3 regions of the Rahnella inusitata genome follow, and region 1 is predicted to be linked to each of the others. Evidence: predicted binding sites of a transcription regulator. Region 1 holds the regulator's gene; each other region holds the start of a gene.
What was found. The regulator sigma-54, encoded in region 1, starts transcription at its own class of promoters, with help from an activator protein. The targets are predictions, from matches to a motif close to GTTGGCACANNTTTCGCTNT.

Region 2: glnK (P-II family nitrogen regulator) is a predicted target of sigma-54. The motif match lies at 1,805-1,824, and genes of this name have one in related genera.
Region 3: glnA (glutamate--ammonia ligase) is a predicted target of sigma-54. The motif match lies at 1,842-1,861, and genes of this name have one in related genera.

What each region holds. Positions count from the first base shown of each region.
Region 1 covers NZ_CP065024.1:4,604,230-4,608,473, reverse strand. The annotation lists gene rapZ (RNase adapter RapZ) at 1-733, opposite strand, end outside; gene ptsN (PTS IIA-like nitrogen regulatory protein PtsN) at 801-1,271, opposite strand; gene hpf (ribosome hibernation promoting factor) at 1,381-1,668, opposite strand; gene rpoN (RNA polymerase factor sigma-54) at 1,692-3,125, opposite strand; gene lptB (LPS export ABC transporter ATP-binding protein) at 3,228-3,953, opposite strand; gene lptA (lipopolysaccharide ABC transporter substrate-binding protein LptA) at 3,960-4,244, opposite strand, start outside.
Region 2 covers NZ_CP065024.1:3,970,964-3,975,207, reverse strand. The annotation lists gene I2123_RS18660 (SmdB family multidrug efflux ABC transporter permease/ATP-binding protein) at 1-1,544, shown strand, start outside; gene glnK (P-II family nitrogen regulator) at 1,886-2,224, shown strand; gene amtB (ammonium transporter AmtB) at 2,305-3,594, shown strand; gene tesB (acyl-CoA thioesterase II) at 3,741-4,244, opposite strand, start outside.
Region 3 covers NZ_CP065024.1:368,734-372,977, forward strand. The annotation lists gene typA (ribosome-dependent GTPase TypA) at 1-1,570, opposite strand, end outside; gene glnA (glutamate--ammonia ligase) at 2,010-3,419, shown strand; gene glnL (nitrogen regulation protein NR(II)) at 3,688-4,244, shown strand, end outside.

The DNA.
Region 1 (4,244 bases):
TGGCGACGGTCAGATAGCTGCGGTTGTTGGTCTCCAGCGCGGGCAGCCATTGTTCGAGATAGCTGCGGGTCTGGTAGATAAAGTTGTGCACTTCGGTATGACGGTCGAGGAAGGCTGCGACGGGCTTATCCAGGCCAGTCATCGGGCGCAGTTTCGGATCCCAATGCGGGTTCGGCAGGAAACGCACGTCGAAGACGTAATCGGCATCAATCGGCAGGCCATGTTTGAAACCAAAGGATTCGAAGACCATCGTCAGTTCGCGTTCACGTTTGCCCAAAAGGCGGGTACGCAGCATTTCTGCCAGCTCGTGAACCGACATTTCGGAGGTGTCGATGATCAGATCGGCGGCGGAACGCAGCGGTTCGAGCAGATCGGCTTCTTCATCGATGGCACTTTCGAGGGACAGATTTTTGCTGGAAAGCGGGTGCAGACGACGGGTGTCGCTGTAACGGCGGATCAGGGTATTGCGGTCGGCGTCGAGGAACAGCAACTGCGGCGAGAAACTCTCGGGCAGTTGTGACATCGCATACTCATAAACTTCCGGTGTTTCTGGCATGTTGCGCACGTCAATGCTGACGGCGGCGGACGTATTGCGCTCGACAAGCGTCTGGGCAAGCTGCGGCAGTAACACCACCGGCAGATTGTCCACACAGTAAAATCCCATGTCTTCTAATGCCCTTAGGGCAACCGACTTCCCGGAACCGGAACGGCCGCTGACTATCATCAGCACCATGGTGTCACTCCCCTGGCATTCAGTGTTCAGAATTCACTTTCCCGGCGTGCGGCCGGGAATCTTAAAATTATTCGTTTTCTGTCATTATCTTGAACAGTTCTTCGTCGCTTTGCGCTCCGCGCAGTCGGCGACACACTGTTTTATCTGCCAATTTCTTGGCCACTAAAGACAAGGTGTGTAAGTGGGTTTTACATTGATCTGCAGGAACCAGCAAGGCAAAAAGCAGATCTACCGGCTGATTGTCGATAGCGTCAAACGCGATCGGTTGTTCGAGCTGAATGAACACGCCGACGGCGCGTAACGTATCTTCTTCCAGCTTGCCGTGCGGGATGGCGATCCCGGCACCGATCCCGGTGCTGCCCATACGCTCACGGGTCAAAATGGCGTCGAAAATCACCTGTGGTGACAAATTCAGTTGTTTGGCCGCCAGCTCGCTGATGATTTCCAGCGCACGTTTTTTGCTGGCGCAATGAACGCCGCTTTTGGTGCATTCGGCATTGAGCACCGACGTTAATTGCATTGCTATATCGTTGATCATGTCATCTTCACTTTTGCGCTGATTCACCCTTAAAGCTATATCGGCTCGTTCCCCGAAGGTCACAAGCCGATGCCTGAAGGTTTGTAGCACAGGGTTGGCTACATGAATGTCAGTGCTGTTTCAGTTTGTCTTTATGTTTGTTCAGCTGACGGGCCAGTTTATCAACCAGGCCGTCAATCGCTGCGTACATATCCTGATGTTCCGAGGTGGCATGCAACTCGCCTCCGTTCACATGCAGTGTCGCTTCCGCGACTTTTTGCACTTTTTCAACGCTTAACACCACATACACCTGATTAATCCTGTCGAAATACTGTTCTAACTTCGCCAGTTTCAACGAGATAAATTCTCTCAGGGGATCGGTGATCTCAATGTGATGTCCGGTAATGTTGAGCTGCATAATGTCTTCCTTCTCTGTTGAGGTCAAACTAACTGTTTACGCTGGTTTGAGGGCGGGATGGACAAAGACTCTCGGTATTTTGCAACGGTACGGCGTGCAACCATGATGCCCTGATCGGAAAGCAGGGTTGCTAACTTACTGTCGCTCAGCGGTTTTACAGGATTCTCCGCTGCAATTAATTTCTTCACCAGCGCCCGGATTGCGGTGGACGATGCCTCGCCGCCGCTGTCAGTACTGACATGGCTGGAGAAGAAATACTTCAGTTCGAAAATGCCGCGCGGGCTGTGCAGGAACTTCTGCGTCGTCACGCGCGAAATCGTCGATTCATGCATTTCAACGGCGCTGGCGATATCGGCCAGCACCATCGGTTTCATGTATTCATCACCCATCTCAAAGAACGCCTGCTGCTGTTCGACAATGCAGCGCGTGACCTTCAGGAGGGTATCGTTACGGCTTTCCAGACTTTTGATCAGCCACTTGGCTTCCTGCAGATTGCTGCGGATAAACTGTCCGTCGCTGTCGCTGCGGGTGGAATTGCCCATCGCGGCGTACTGCTGGTTGATCTTCAGCCGTGGAATGCTGTCTGAGTTCAGTTCGACCGACCAGACGCCGGACACTTTGCGCACCAGTACATCCGGGATCACGTATTCGGATTCGCCGGTATTGATCGACTGTCCCGGACGCGGATCAAGAGACTGGATCAGGAGCATCGCTCCTTTCAGTGTATCTTCTTTTAGACGGGTTGATCGCATAAGTGCACGGAAATCATGGTTCGCCAGCAGATCCAGATGTTCGCTAATGATAAGTCTGGCTTCTGTGATGAAAGGCGTTTCCGGGACGTACTGGGAAAGCTGAATCAGCAGGCAGTCGCGCAGATCGCGCGCCGCCACACCCACCGGGTCAAAACGCTGAACGCGCTTTAGAACGGCTTCGACTTCATCCATGGTGACGTTTTCATCGCCGATACTTTCGAGGATGTCGTCGAGAGAAATTGTCAGGTAACCGGTGTCATCCACGGCGTCGACAATGGAGGTCGCGATAGCGGCGTCGGTGTCAGAAAACGGCGTCAGCTCGACCTGCCACATCAGGTAATCCTGCAATGTCTGGGTCGTTTCGCCCTGATACACCGGCAGTTCGTCGTCGCTGTAATCATTGCCTGTCCCGGACGGCGTGCCCGCGGTGTAAATCTCATCCCAGGTGGCGTCGAGCGGCAGCTCTTCGGGCATATCTTTCTGCTCGAGGGCTTCGCGGGTATCCAGACCTTCACTGTCAGGGGTTTCGACTGCATCGATTTCATCGTGCAGGTCAGTTTGTTCCAGCAGAGGGTTGCTCTCCAGCGCGAGTTGGATCTCCTGTTGGAGCTCAAGCGTGGACAATTGCAACAGACGGATCGCCTGTTGTAATTGAGGAGTCATGGCCAGTTGTTGGCTGAATCTGAGTTGCAAACCTTGCTTCATATCTTGGCTTTATATCCGTAGATGAGTTCAAACGGCAACACGTCGGTCAGAACCGGCCCGCTTCATTGTAAAGCGAAACAGGCGCGGTTCAGGCGGCGCAGATCACAGACGGAATTCTTCACCCAGATAAACACGTTTTACTTGTTCATCAGCAAGAATGTCGGTTGGCGTGCCGTGGGCGATCAGTTTGCCCTGACTGACGATGTAGGCGCGTTCACACACGTCGAGGGTTTCACGAACGTTGTGGTCGGTAATCAGCACGCCGAGGCCGCTGTCACGCAAGTGCTCAATGATTTTTTTGATGTCGATAACGGAAATCGGGTCAACACCGGCGAAGGGTTCATCCAGCAGGATAAATTTAGGGTTCGCCGCCAGCGCACGGGCAATTTCCACACGACGGCGTTCACCACCGGACAGTGACTGACCGAGGTTATCGCGCAAATGGGAAATATGGAACTCTTCCATCAGCTCGTTGGCGCGATCGTTTCGCTGGTCTTTATTCAGGTCGTCACGGATCTGCAATACCGCCATCAGGTTATCAAACACGCTGAGGCGACGGAAAATGGACGCTTCCTGAGGCAGGTAACCAATGCCGCGACGTGCGCGGGTGTGCAATGGCAAAAGGCTGATGTCCTCGTCGTCGACGATAATGCGGCCCGCATCACGCTGGACGATACCGACCACCATGTAAAACGTGGTGGTTTTACCGGCACCGTTAGGGCCGAGTAATCCGACGATTTCGCCCGAATTAACGTTCAGGCTGACATCTTCAACGACCTTACGGCCTTTGTATGCCTTCGCCAGATTTTCTGCGATTAATTTTGCCATAAATTATCAGTTACTCTTTTTGGTCTGGCCGCCGGCTGCTGCCGGGGTCTTTTCCTGCAACTGCGTCGGGACCAGAACGGTCGTGACACGCTTGCCTTTATCACTGAAGGCTTCCATCTGCTGCTTCTGCACCAGATAGGTAATACGATCGCCTTTCACGTTGCTGTCGAGCTGTTCAAGGTACGCGTTGCCGGTGAGGGTCACCAGATCGGTTTCCACTTCATAACGGACTTTCTGCGCGTGGCCTTTGATAGGCTTGCCGTTGTCTTGTAACTGGTAGAAGGTCACAGG
Region 2 (4,244 bases), 630 kb from region 1:
TGCACTATTTTCAGGCGCTGTTGTTTAACCGGGCAGCGGTCGGCGTGGTTCAGCGTTTGCGCACAGATGTGATGGACGCCGCCCTGCGCCAGCCGCTCAGTGCATTCGACACTCAGCCGGTCGGTCAGCTGATTTCCCGTGTCACCAACGATACGGAAGTGATCCGCGATCTTTACGTCACCGTCGTCTCGACCGTATTGCGCAGCATTGCCCTGATCGGGGCGATGTTGGTGGCGATGTTCAGTCTCGACTGGCGTCTGGCCTCGGTAGCTATCTGTATTTTCCCTGCAGTCTTCGTGGTGATGGGGCTCTACCAGATTTACAGCACGCCGATTGTGCGCAGGGTGCGCAGCTATCTGGCGGATATCAATGACGGTTTCAACGAAGTTATCAACGGGATGAACGTCATCCAGCAGTTCCGTCAGCAAAAGCGCTTCGGCGAACGTCTGACGCGCGCCAGCCAGTCGCATTATCTGGCGCGTATGCAAACGCTCCGGCTGGAAGGTTTCTTACTGCGCCCGCTGCTCAGCCTGTTCTCCTCTCTGATTTTATGCGGATTGCTGCTGCTGTTTGGATTCAGCGCGGAAGGTTCTGTCGGTGTCGGTGTTCTGTACGCTTTCATCAACTATCTGGGGCGTCTGAACGAACCGTTGATCGAACTGACATCACAACAGTCGATCCTTCAGCAGGCCGTCGTGGCTGGTGAACGTATTTTTGATCTCATGGACAGAACACAGCAGCAATACGGTTCGGATGACAAACGGCTGACCAGCGGTGAGATTGAAGTCAAAGACGTCAGTTTTGCCTATCTCCCGGAAAAATGGGTGTTGGAAAATATTTCACTGCACGTTCCGTCGCGTGGATTTGTGGCGCTGGTGGGGCATACCGGCAGTGGCAAGAGTACGCTGGCGAATTTGCTGATGGGATATTACCCGCTCAATAAAGGGGAAATCAGAGTCGATGGCCGTAACCTTGCTGATCTGTCTCATGCCAGCTTGCGCAAAGGGATTGCGATGGTTCAGCAGGATCCGGTTGTGCTGGCTGAATCTGTCTTCGCCAATGTGACCTTAGGGCGCGATATTGATGAAGCACAGGTCTGGCATGCACTCGATATTGTGCAACTCTCGCCGCTTATCCGCGAAATGCCTGAAGGGCTTAATACGCGTCTGGGTGAACAGGGGAATAATCTCTCCGTCGGGCAGAAGCAGTTACTGGCGATGGCGCGCGTTTTGGTGCAGGCACCGGAGATTCTGATCCTTGACGAGGCAACGGCCAATATCGATTCGGGAACAGAGCAGGCGATCCAGCGTGCTTTGCGGGCTATCCGTCAGCAAACCACGTTGGTGGTTATCGCCCATCGTCTTTCGACTATTGTCGATGCGGACAATATTTTGGTATTGCATCGTGGTCAGGCCGTAGAACAGGGTAATCACCTGCAGCTGTTAAACGAAAAAGGCCGTTATTATCAGATGTATCAGTTGCAGCTTGCCGGTCAGGTACTCGCCTCTACAGAGCAAGCCACTGCCGCTACCGAAAACGCGTAATCATCTTCCCAACGCAGGGCGTTACACTGCGTTGGGTCTCTTTCTGTCACTGCGTGTTTCGCAATATTTCTCTCTCCTTCCCCCTCTTTAATGCATGCCCAAGCGCCGATGGAACCTGTTGCACTAAAAAGCAGCGCGTAGCACTTAAATAGTGCGGGCTTTCTGATAATGCCCCGAACCACCGACTGTGCGCTGGGTCACGATTATTCTGAAAATGCCGTATTTCGCGGGTAAATCACCAATCTTTCAGAAATTTCAACTCTGGCACATCCTTTGCTTTATCCATTTCGTATCGGGCGCGGGTTCTCTCGCGGCAAGCCCTTAATTCGAGGAGTGGCAAAATGAAGCTGGTTACTGTGGTGATCAAACCTTTCAAGCTGGAAGACGTGCGTGAAGCGCTGTCTGCTGTTGGAATTCAGGGGCTGACCGTAACGGAAGTTAAAGGTTTCGGCCGTCAGAAAGGTCACGCTGAACTGTATCGCGGTGCAGAGTACAGCGTGAACTTCCTGCCAAAAGTAAAAATCGACATTGCTATCGCTGATGATCAGCTCGACGAAGTCATCGACGTGATCAGCAAAGCGGCTTACACCGGCAAGATTGGTGATGGCAAAATTTTCGTTGCTGAATTGCAACGCGTTATCCGTATTCGTACCGGTGAAACCGACGAAGCAGCACTGTAATTTCAGGCTCATCTCTTCGCATGAAGAGTTGAGATAAAAAAGCTTAGAAAACGGTTTTGAGAAACAGGGGTGGGTTAATAATGAAAAAACTTTTATCCATGATGGGGCTTGGCGCGGTTGCATTGTTGCCTTCGCTTGCCATGGCCGCCGCACCAGCAGCCGCTAACGGTGCTGATAACGCGTTTATGATGATTTGTACTGCACTGGTGCTGTTTATGACCGTGCCTGGCGTGGCGCTGTTTTACGGCGGCTTGCTGCGTTCTAAAAACGTGTTGTCTATGCTGACTCAGGTCATCGTGACGTTTGCTCTGGTTTGCGTACTGTGGATCCTCTACGGTTACAGCCTGGCCTTCAGCGAAGGTAACGCGTTCTTCGGCGGTTTCGGTAACGTGATGATGAAGGGTATCGGCCTGGATTCCGTCACCGGTACCTTCTCGCAGATGATTCACGTGGCGTTCCAGTGTTCATTCGCCTGTATCACCGTGGCGCTGATCGTTGGCGGTATCGCTGAACGTGTACGTTTCTCTGCGGTACTTATCTTCACCGTTATCTGGCTGACCTTCTCCTACATTCCAATGGCACACATGGTTTGGGCCGGCGGTTTCCTGGCGGCAGACGGTGCGCTGGACTTCGCCGGTGGTACGGTTGTCCATATCAACGCCGCTATCGCGGGTCTGGTCGGTGCTTACCTGTTGGGTAAACGTGCGGGCTTCGGCAAAGAAGCGTTCAAACCCCACAACCTGCCAATGGTCTTCACTGGCGCTGCAATCCTGTATGTCGGCTGGTTCGGTTTCAACGCCGGTTCAGCAAGTGCTGCCAGCCCGATTGCGGCTCTGGCCTTCCTGAATACGGTAATTGCTACCGCTGGCGCAATCTTGTCATGGACATTGGTTGAGTGGCTGGTTCGCGGTAAACCTTCTCTGCTGGGCGCAAGCTCCGGCGCTATCGCGGGTCTGGTTGCTATCACTCCAGCCTGTGGTACGGTCGGCGTCGGTGGTGCACTGATTATCGGTCTGGTCGGTGGTGTCACCGGTCTGTGGGGCGTCGTTACCCTGAAAAAATGGCTGCGTGTCGATGACACCTGTGACGTGTTCGGTGTTCACGGTGTGTGCGGTATCGTAGGTTGCTTGCTGACCGGCGTATTCACCTCCAGTTCACTGGGTGGCGTAGGTTATGCAGAAGGTGTGACCATGGGCCATCAGGTCTGGGTACAGTTCTTCAGCGTCTGCGTCACGCTGGTGTGGTCTGGTGTTGTGGCCTTCATCGGTTACAAAGTGGCAGATATGTTGGTCGGTCTGCGTGTCCCTGAAGAGCAGGAACGCGAAGGTTTGGACGTCAACAGCCACGGCGAAAATGCGTACAATCAGTAATTAAACGTTCAGAGAAAGCAGTGCGCTAATTCTCTTCACGAGCAGTACTAAAACTAAAAAATAATGATGAATAGCAAAAGGGGCGATATCACTATCGCCCCTTTTTCATTTTTGTTTTTCAGCCGGAGATACTTATCCGCAGAGACTTATTCTGCAGCACGCTTGCGGATCACACCTTCCTGCACCGTGGACGCCACCAGCACGCCGTCGCGGGTGTAGAACTGACCGCGAACAAAACCACGTGCGCCAGAGGCCGAGGTACTCTCAACGGCGTACAGCAACCAGTCATCCATGCGGAACGGGCGGTGGAACCACATCGAGTGATCGATAGTTGCGACCTGCATGCCCGGTTCCAGAAAACCGATGCCATGCGGCTGAAGCGCTGTCGGCAGGAAATTGAAGTCAGACGCATAACCCAGCAGATACTGATGGATGCGCAGATCGTCCGGCATTTCACCATTAGCGCGGAACCACACCGCACGGTGCGGCTCTTCGACGCTGCCTTTCAGCGGGTTATGAAATTTCACCGGGCGCATCTCAATGGGGCGATGACCCAGGAATTTATCGCGGATTTTTTCCGGGATCAGATGCGCCAGATTTTGGGCGATATCTGATTCAGAGATCAGCGACTCCGGCGGCGGCACGTCTGG
Region 3 (4,244 bases), 470 kb from region 1:
TGATCTGGCCTTCATACACTTCTGCGCCGTGGCCCAGGAACAATTTACCGCGGTCTTGCAGGCTGTACAGTGCGAACGCAACTGCTTTACCCTGACCGTTAGAAATCAGCACGCCGTTCTGACGCTGGCCGATTTCACCCTGACGAACATCATCGTAGTGACTGAATGTGGAGTACAGCAGACCGGTACCTGAAGTCATGGTCATGAATTCAGTACGGAAGCCGATCAGGCCACGTGCTGGGATCAGATAATCAAGACGGATACGACCTTTGCCGTCTGGGATCATGTCTTTGACATCGCCTTTACGCTCACCCATGGCCTGCATAACAGAACCCTGGTGTTGCTCTTCGATATCCAGTGTCACGTTCTCGAATGGCTCTTGCATGCGGCCATCGATTTTACGGTTGATTACTTTAGGACGGGAAACCGCCAGCTCGAAACCTTCGCGACGCATGTTTTCGATCAAAACCGACAGGTGAAGTTCACCACGGCCTGAAACGCGGAATGCATCAGCATCTTCAGTTTCGTCAACGCGCAATGCCACGTTGTGCACCAGCTCTTTGTTCAGACGATCAAGGATCTGACGTGAAGTCACATACTTGCCTTCTTTACCACAGAACGGAGAGGTGTTGACGTTGAAGTACATGGTAACGGTTGGTTCATCAACGCTCAGCGCTGGCAGTGCTTCTACATTTGCCGGGTCACAGATAGTGTCGGAAATGTTCAGCTCACCCAGACCGGTGATTGCGATGATATCGCCCGCTTCAGCAACGGTCGCTTCGATACGCTCAAGGCCCATGTGGGTCAGAACTTTACCGACTTTACCGTTACGGGTTTTGCCTTCGCTGTCGATCACAGTGACCTGTTGGTTAGGCTTAACCGTACCACGTTTGATACGGCCGATGCCGATAACGCCAACGTAGTTGTTGTAATCCAGCTGAGAGATTTGCATCTGGAAAGGTGCTTCCATCTCAACTTGTGGCGGAGATACGTGGTCAACAATCGCCTGATACAGCGGGGTCATGTCTTCGGCCATATCGTTATGGTCAGTACCCGCGATACCCAACAATGCAGATGCATAGATGATTGGGAAATCGAGTTGTTCGTCGGTTGCGTCCAGGTTTACGAACAGGTCGAAGACCTGATCAACAACCCAGTCAGGACGCGCGCCAGGGCGGTCAACCTTGTTGATTACCACGATCGGCTTCAGACCATTAGCGAAGGCTTTTTTAGTCACGAAGCGGGTTTGCGGCATTGGGCCATCCATTGCATCCACAACCAGCAGCACCGAGTCGACCATTGACATCACACGCTCAACCTCACCGCCGAAGTCGGCGTGTCCTGGGGTATCCACGATGTTGATGCGGTAGTCTTTCCAATTAATGGCGGTGTTTTTTGCGAGGATGGTAATCCCACGCTCTTTCTCCAAATCGTTGGAGTCCATTACGCGTTCGGTAGCTTCTGCACGTTCTCCGAAAGTACCGGATTGTTGCAGCAGCTTGTCGACCAGGGTGGTTTTACCATGGTCAACGTGGGCAATAATGGCGATGTTACGCAAATTTTCGATCACAGCTTTGCCTCAGGCATTAGAAATAGCGCGCTATTGTACACGTATTAAGCGAGGTTCTAAACAAGATCACAAGGATCTTGTTGAAACAACTTAAGGATGGTTACTTTGTGATCCCTTTCACGGTGCAAAAAGAACACTGAACCAATATGACGCACCACTTTGGTGCTTTACATCTCACGATTAGCACCATTGTAGTGCATAACTTCCGTTATGGTGCATACTTATTGAGAGCAAGAGCCCTGTAAAATGGCGTTGTTAGCATTTTCTCAAAGTTGGCACAGTTTTCGCTATACCCTTTACAGGGTGAAAAGAGTCTTATCAGACAATAATAGTGCTGTTTAGGCCACACGCCAGTTCCAGTAAGGCTGTTATTTCCAACTAAAGACCAAAAAATGGTTATTCGTTCCACGACGATAATGAGAAATTCGGGAGAACTAGTATGTCCGCTGAACACGTTTTGACGATGCTGAATGAGCATGAAGTGAAATTTGTAGATTTACGTTTCACTGATACCAAAGGCAAAGAACAGCACGTCACCATTCCTGCACACCAGGTTAGCGCCGACTTCTTCGAAGAAGGTAAAATGTTTGATGGCTCTTCAATCGGTGGCTGGAAAGGCATTAACGAATCTGACATGGTTCTGATGCCAGATGCCAGCACTGCTGTTCTGGACCCATTCTTTGAAGAAACCACGCTGATCATTCGTTGCGATATCCTTGAGCCAACAACGCTACAAGGTTATGACCGTGACCCACGTTCAACGTCTAAGCGTGCAGAAGATTTCCTGCGTGCTTCCGGCATCGCGGACACCGTTCTGTTCGGGCCAGAGCCAGAATTCTTCCTGTTTGATGATGTGCGTTTCGGCAGCAGCATCTCCGGTTCTCACGTCGCTATCGATGATATCGAAGGCGCATGGAACTCTGCGACCAAATACGAAGGCGGCAACAAAGGCCACCGTCCTGCAGTAAAAGGCGGCTACTTCCCGGTACCTCCGGTCGACTCCTCTCAGGATCTGCGTTCTACCATGTGTCTGACCATGGAAGAAATGGGCCTGGTTGTTGAAGCTCACCACCACGAAGTAGCAACTGCTGGTCAGAACGAAGTGGCAACCCGCTTCAACACCATGACCAAGAAAGCTGACGAAATCCAAATCTACAAATACGTGGTTCACAACGTGGCTCACGCATTTGGCAAAACCGCGACCTTCATGCCAAAACCAATGTTTGGCGATAACGGCTCCGGTATGCACTGCCATATGTCTTTGTTCAAGAACGGTAACAACCTGTTCTCTGGCGACAAATACGGCGGCCTGTCTGAAATGGCACTGTTCTACATCGGCGGTATCATCAAGCATGCTAAAGCGATCAACGCCTACGCTAACCCGACCACCAACTCCTACAAGCGTTTGGTCCCGGGCTACGAAGCACCAGTAATGCTGGCGTATTCTGCGCGTAACCGTTCTGCATCCATCCGTATTCCACACGTATCAAGCCCTAAAGCGATGCGTATCGAAGCACGTTTCCCTGATCCAGCGGCTAACCCATACCTGGCGTTCGCTGCGCTGATGATGGCTGGCGTCGACGGTATCATCAACAAAATCCATCCTGGTGATGCGATGGATAAAAACCTGTATGACCTGCCACCGGAAGAAGAAGCAGAAATTCCAAAAGTTGCAGGTTCACTGGAAGAAGCGATGAACTGCCTGAGCGAAGACCGCGAGTTCCTGACCCGTGGCGGCGTGTTCACCGATGACGCGATCGATGCTTACATCGCTCTGCGTAAAGAAGAGATGGATCGCGTTCGTATGACTCCGCACCCGGTTGAGTTCGAACTGTACTACAGCGTTTAATAAATCAGCGTCTGCTCTTTCGATCAGAGCTGAACTCAGCGCCCGTCTTCGTACAGGCGCTGAGCGGAATACCCGACTGAAGGTCAGGTAGTGAGAAAACCTTCAGCGTCAAAATCAAGTAAGACGATTTAATTTGTTGCCGTGGAAACTTTCAGCCCATCTCCGGATGGGCTTTTTTCTCCACACTCTTTCCTGCTCAACCCCTCTGACCCGTGAATCTGCCGGGTAACGAGATAAAATGCACCCATCCGGTGCGGGAGACTGCGGTATGGCAACTGGCAAACTGCCCGATGCTGGGCAGATCCTGAATTCCTTAATCAACAGCGTTCTGTTGTTGGACGACGATTTGGCGGTGCATTACGCCAATCCGGCGGCTCAGCAGCTGCTGGCGCAAAGTTCCCGCAAACTTTTTGGCACACCTTTGCCAGAGCTGGTGGGATATTTTTCGCTGAATATCGAGTTGATGCGTGAAAGTCTGACGGCCGGACAGGGCTTTACAGACAGCGAAGTCACTCTGGTGGTGGATGGCCGCGCGCATGTGCTGTCACTGACCGCCCAGATGCTGCCAGAAGGTTTCATTCTGGTGGAACTGGCCCCAATGGATAATCAGCGCAAGCTGAGCCAGGAACAATTGCAACATGCTCAACAAGTTGCCGCGCGTGATTTGATCCGCGGTCTGGCGCATGAAATTAAAAATCCGCTCGGTGGATTGCGTGGCGCAGCTCAGTTGTTATCCAGAGCGCTCCCTGATCCGGCGCTCCTGGAATACACCAAAGTCATTATTGAGCAGGCCGACCGCCTGCGTAATCTGGTAGATCGTTTACT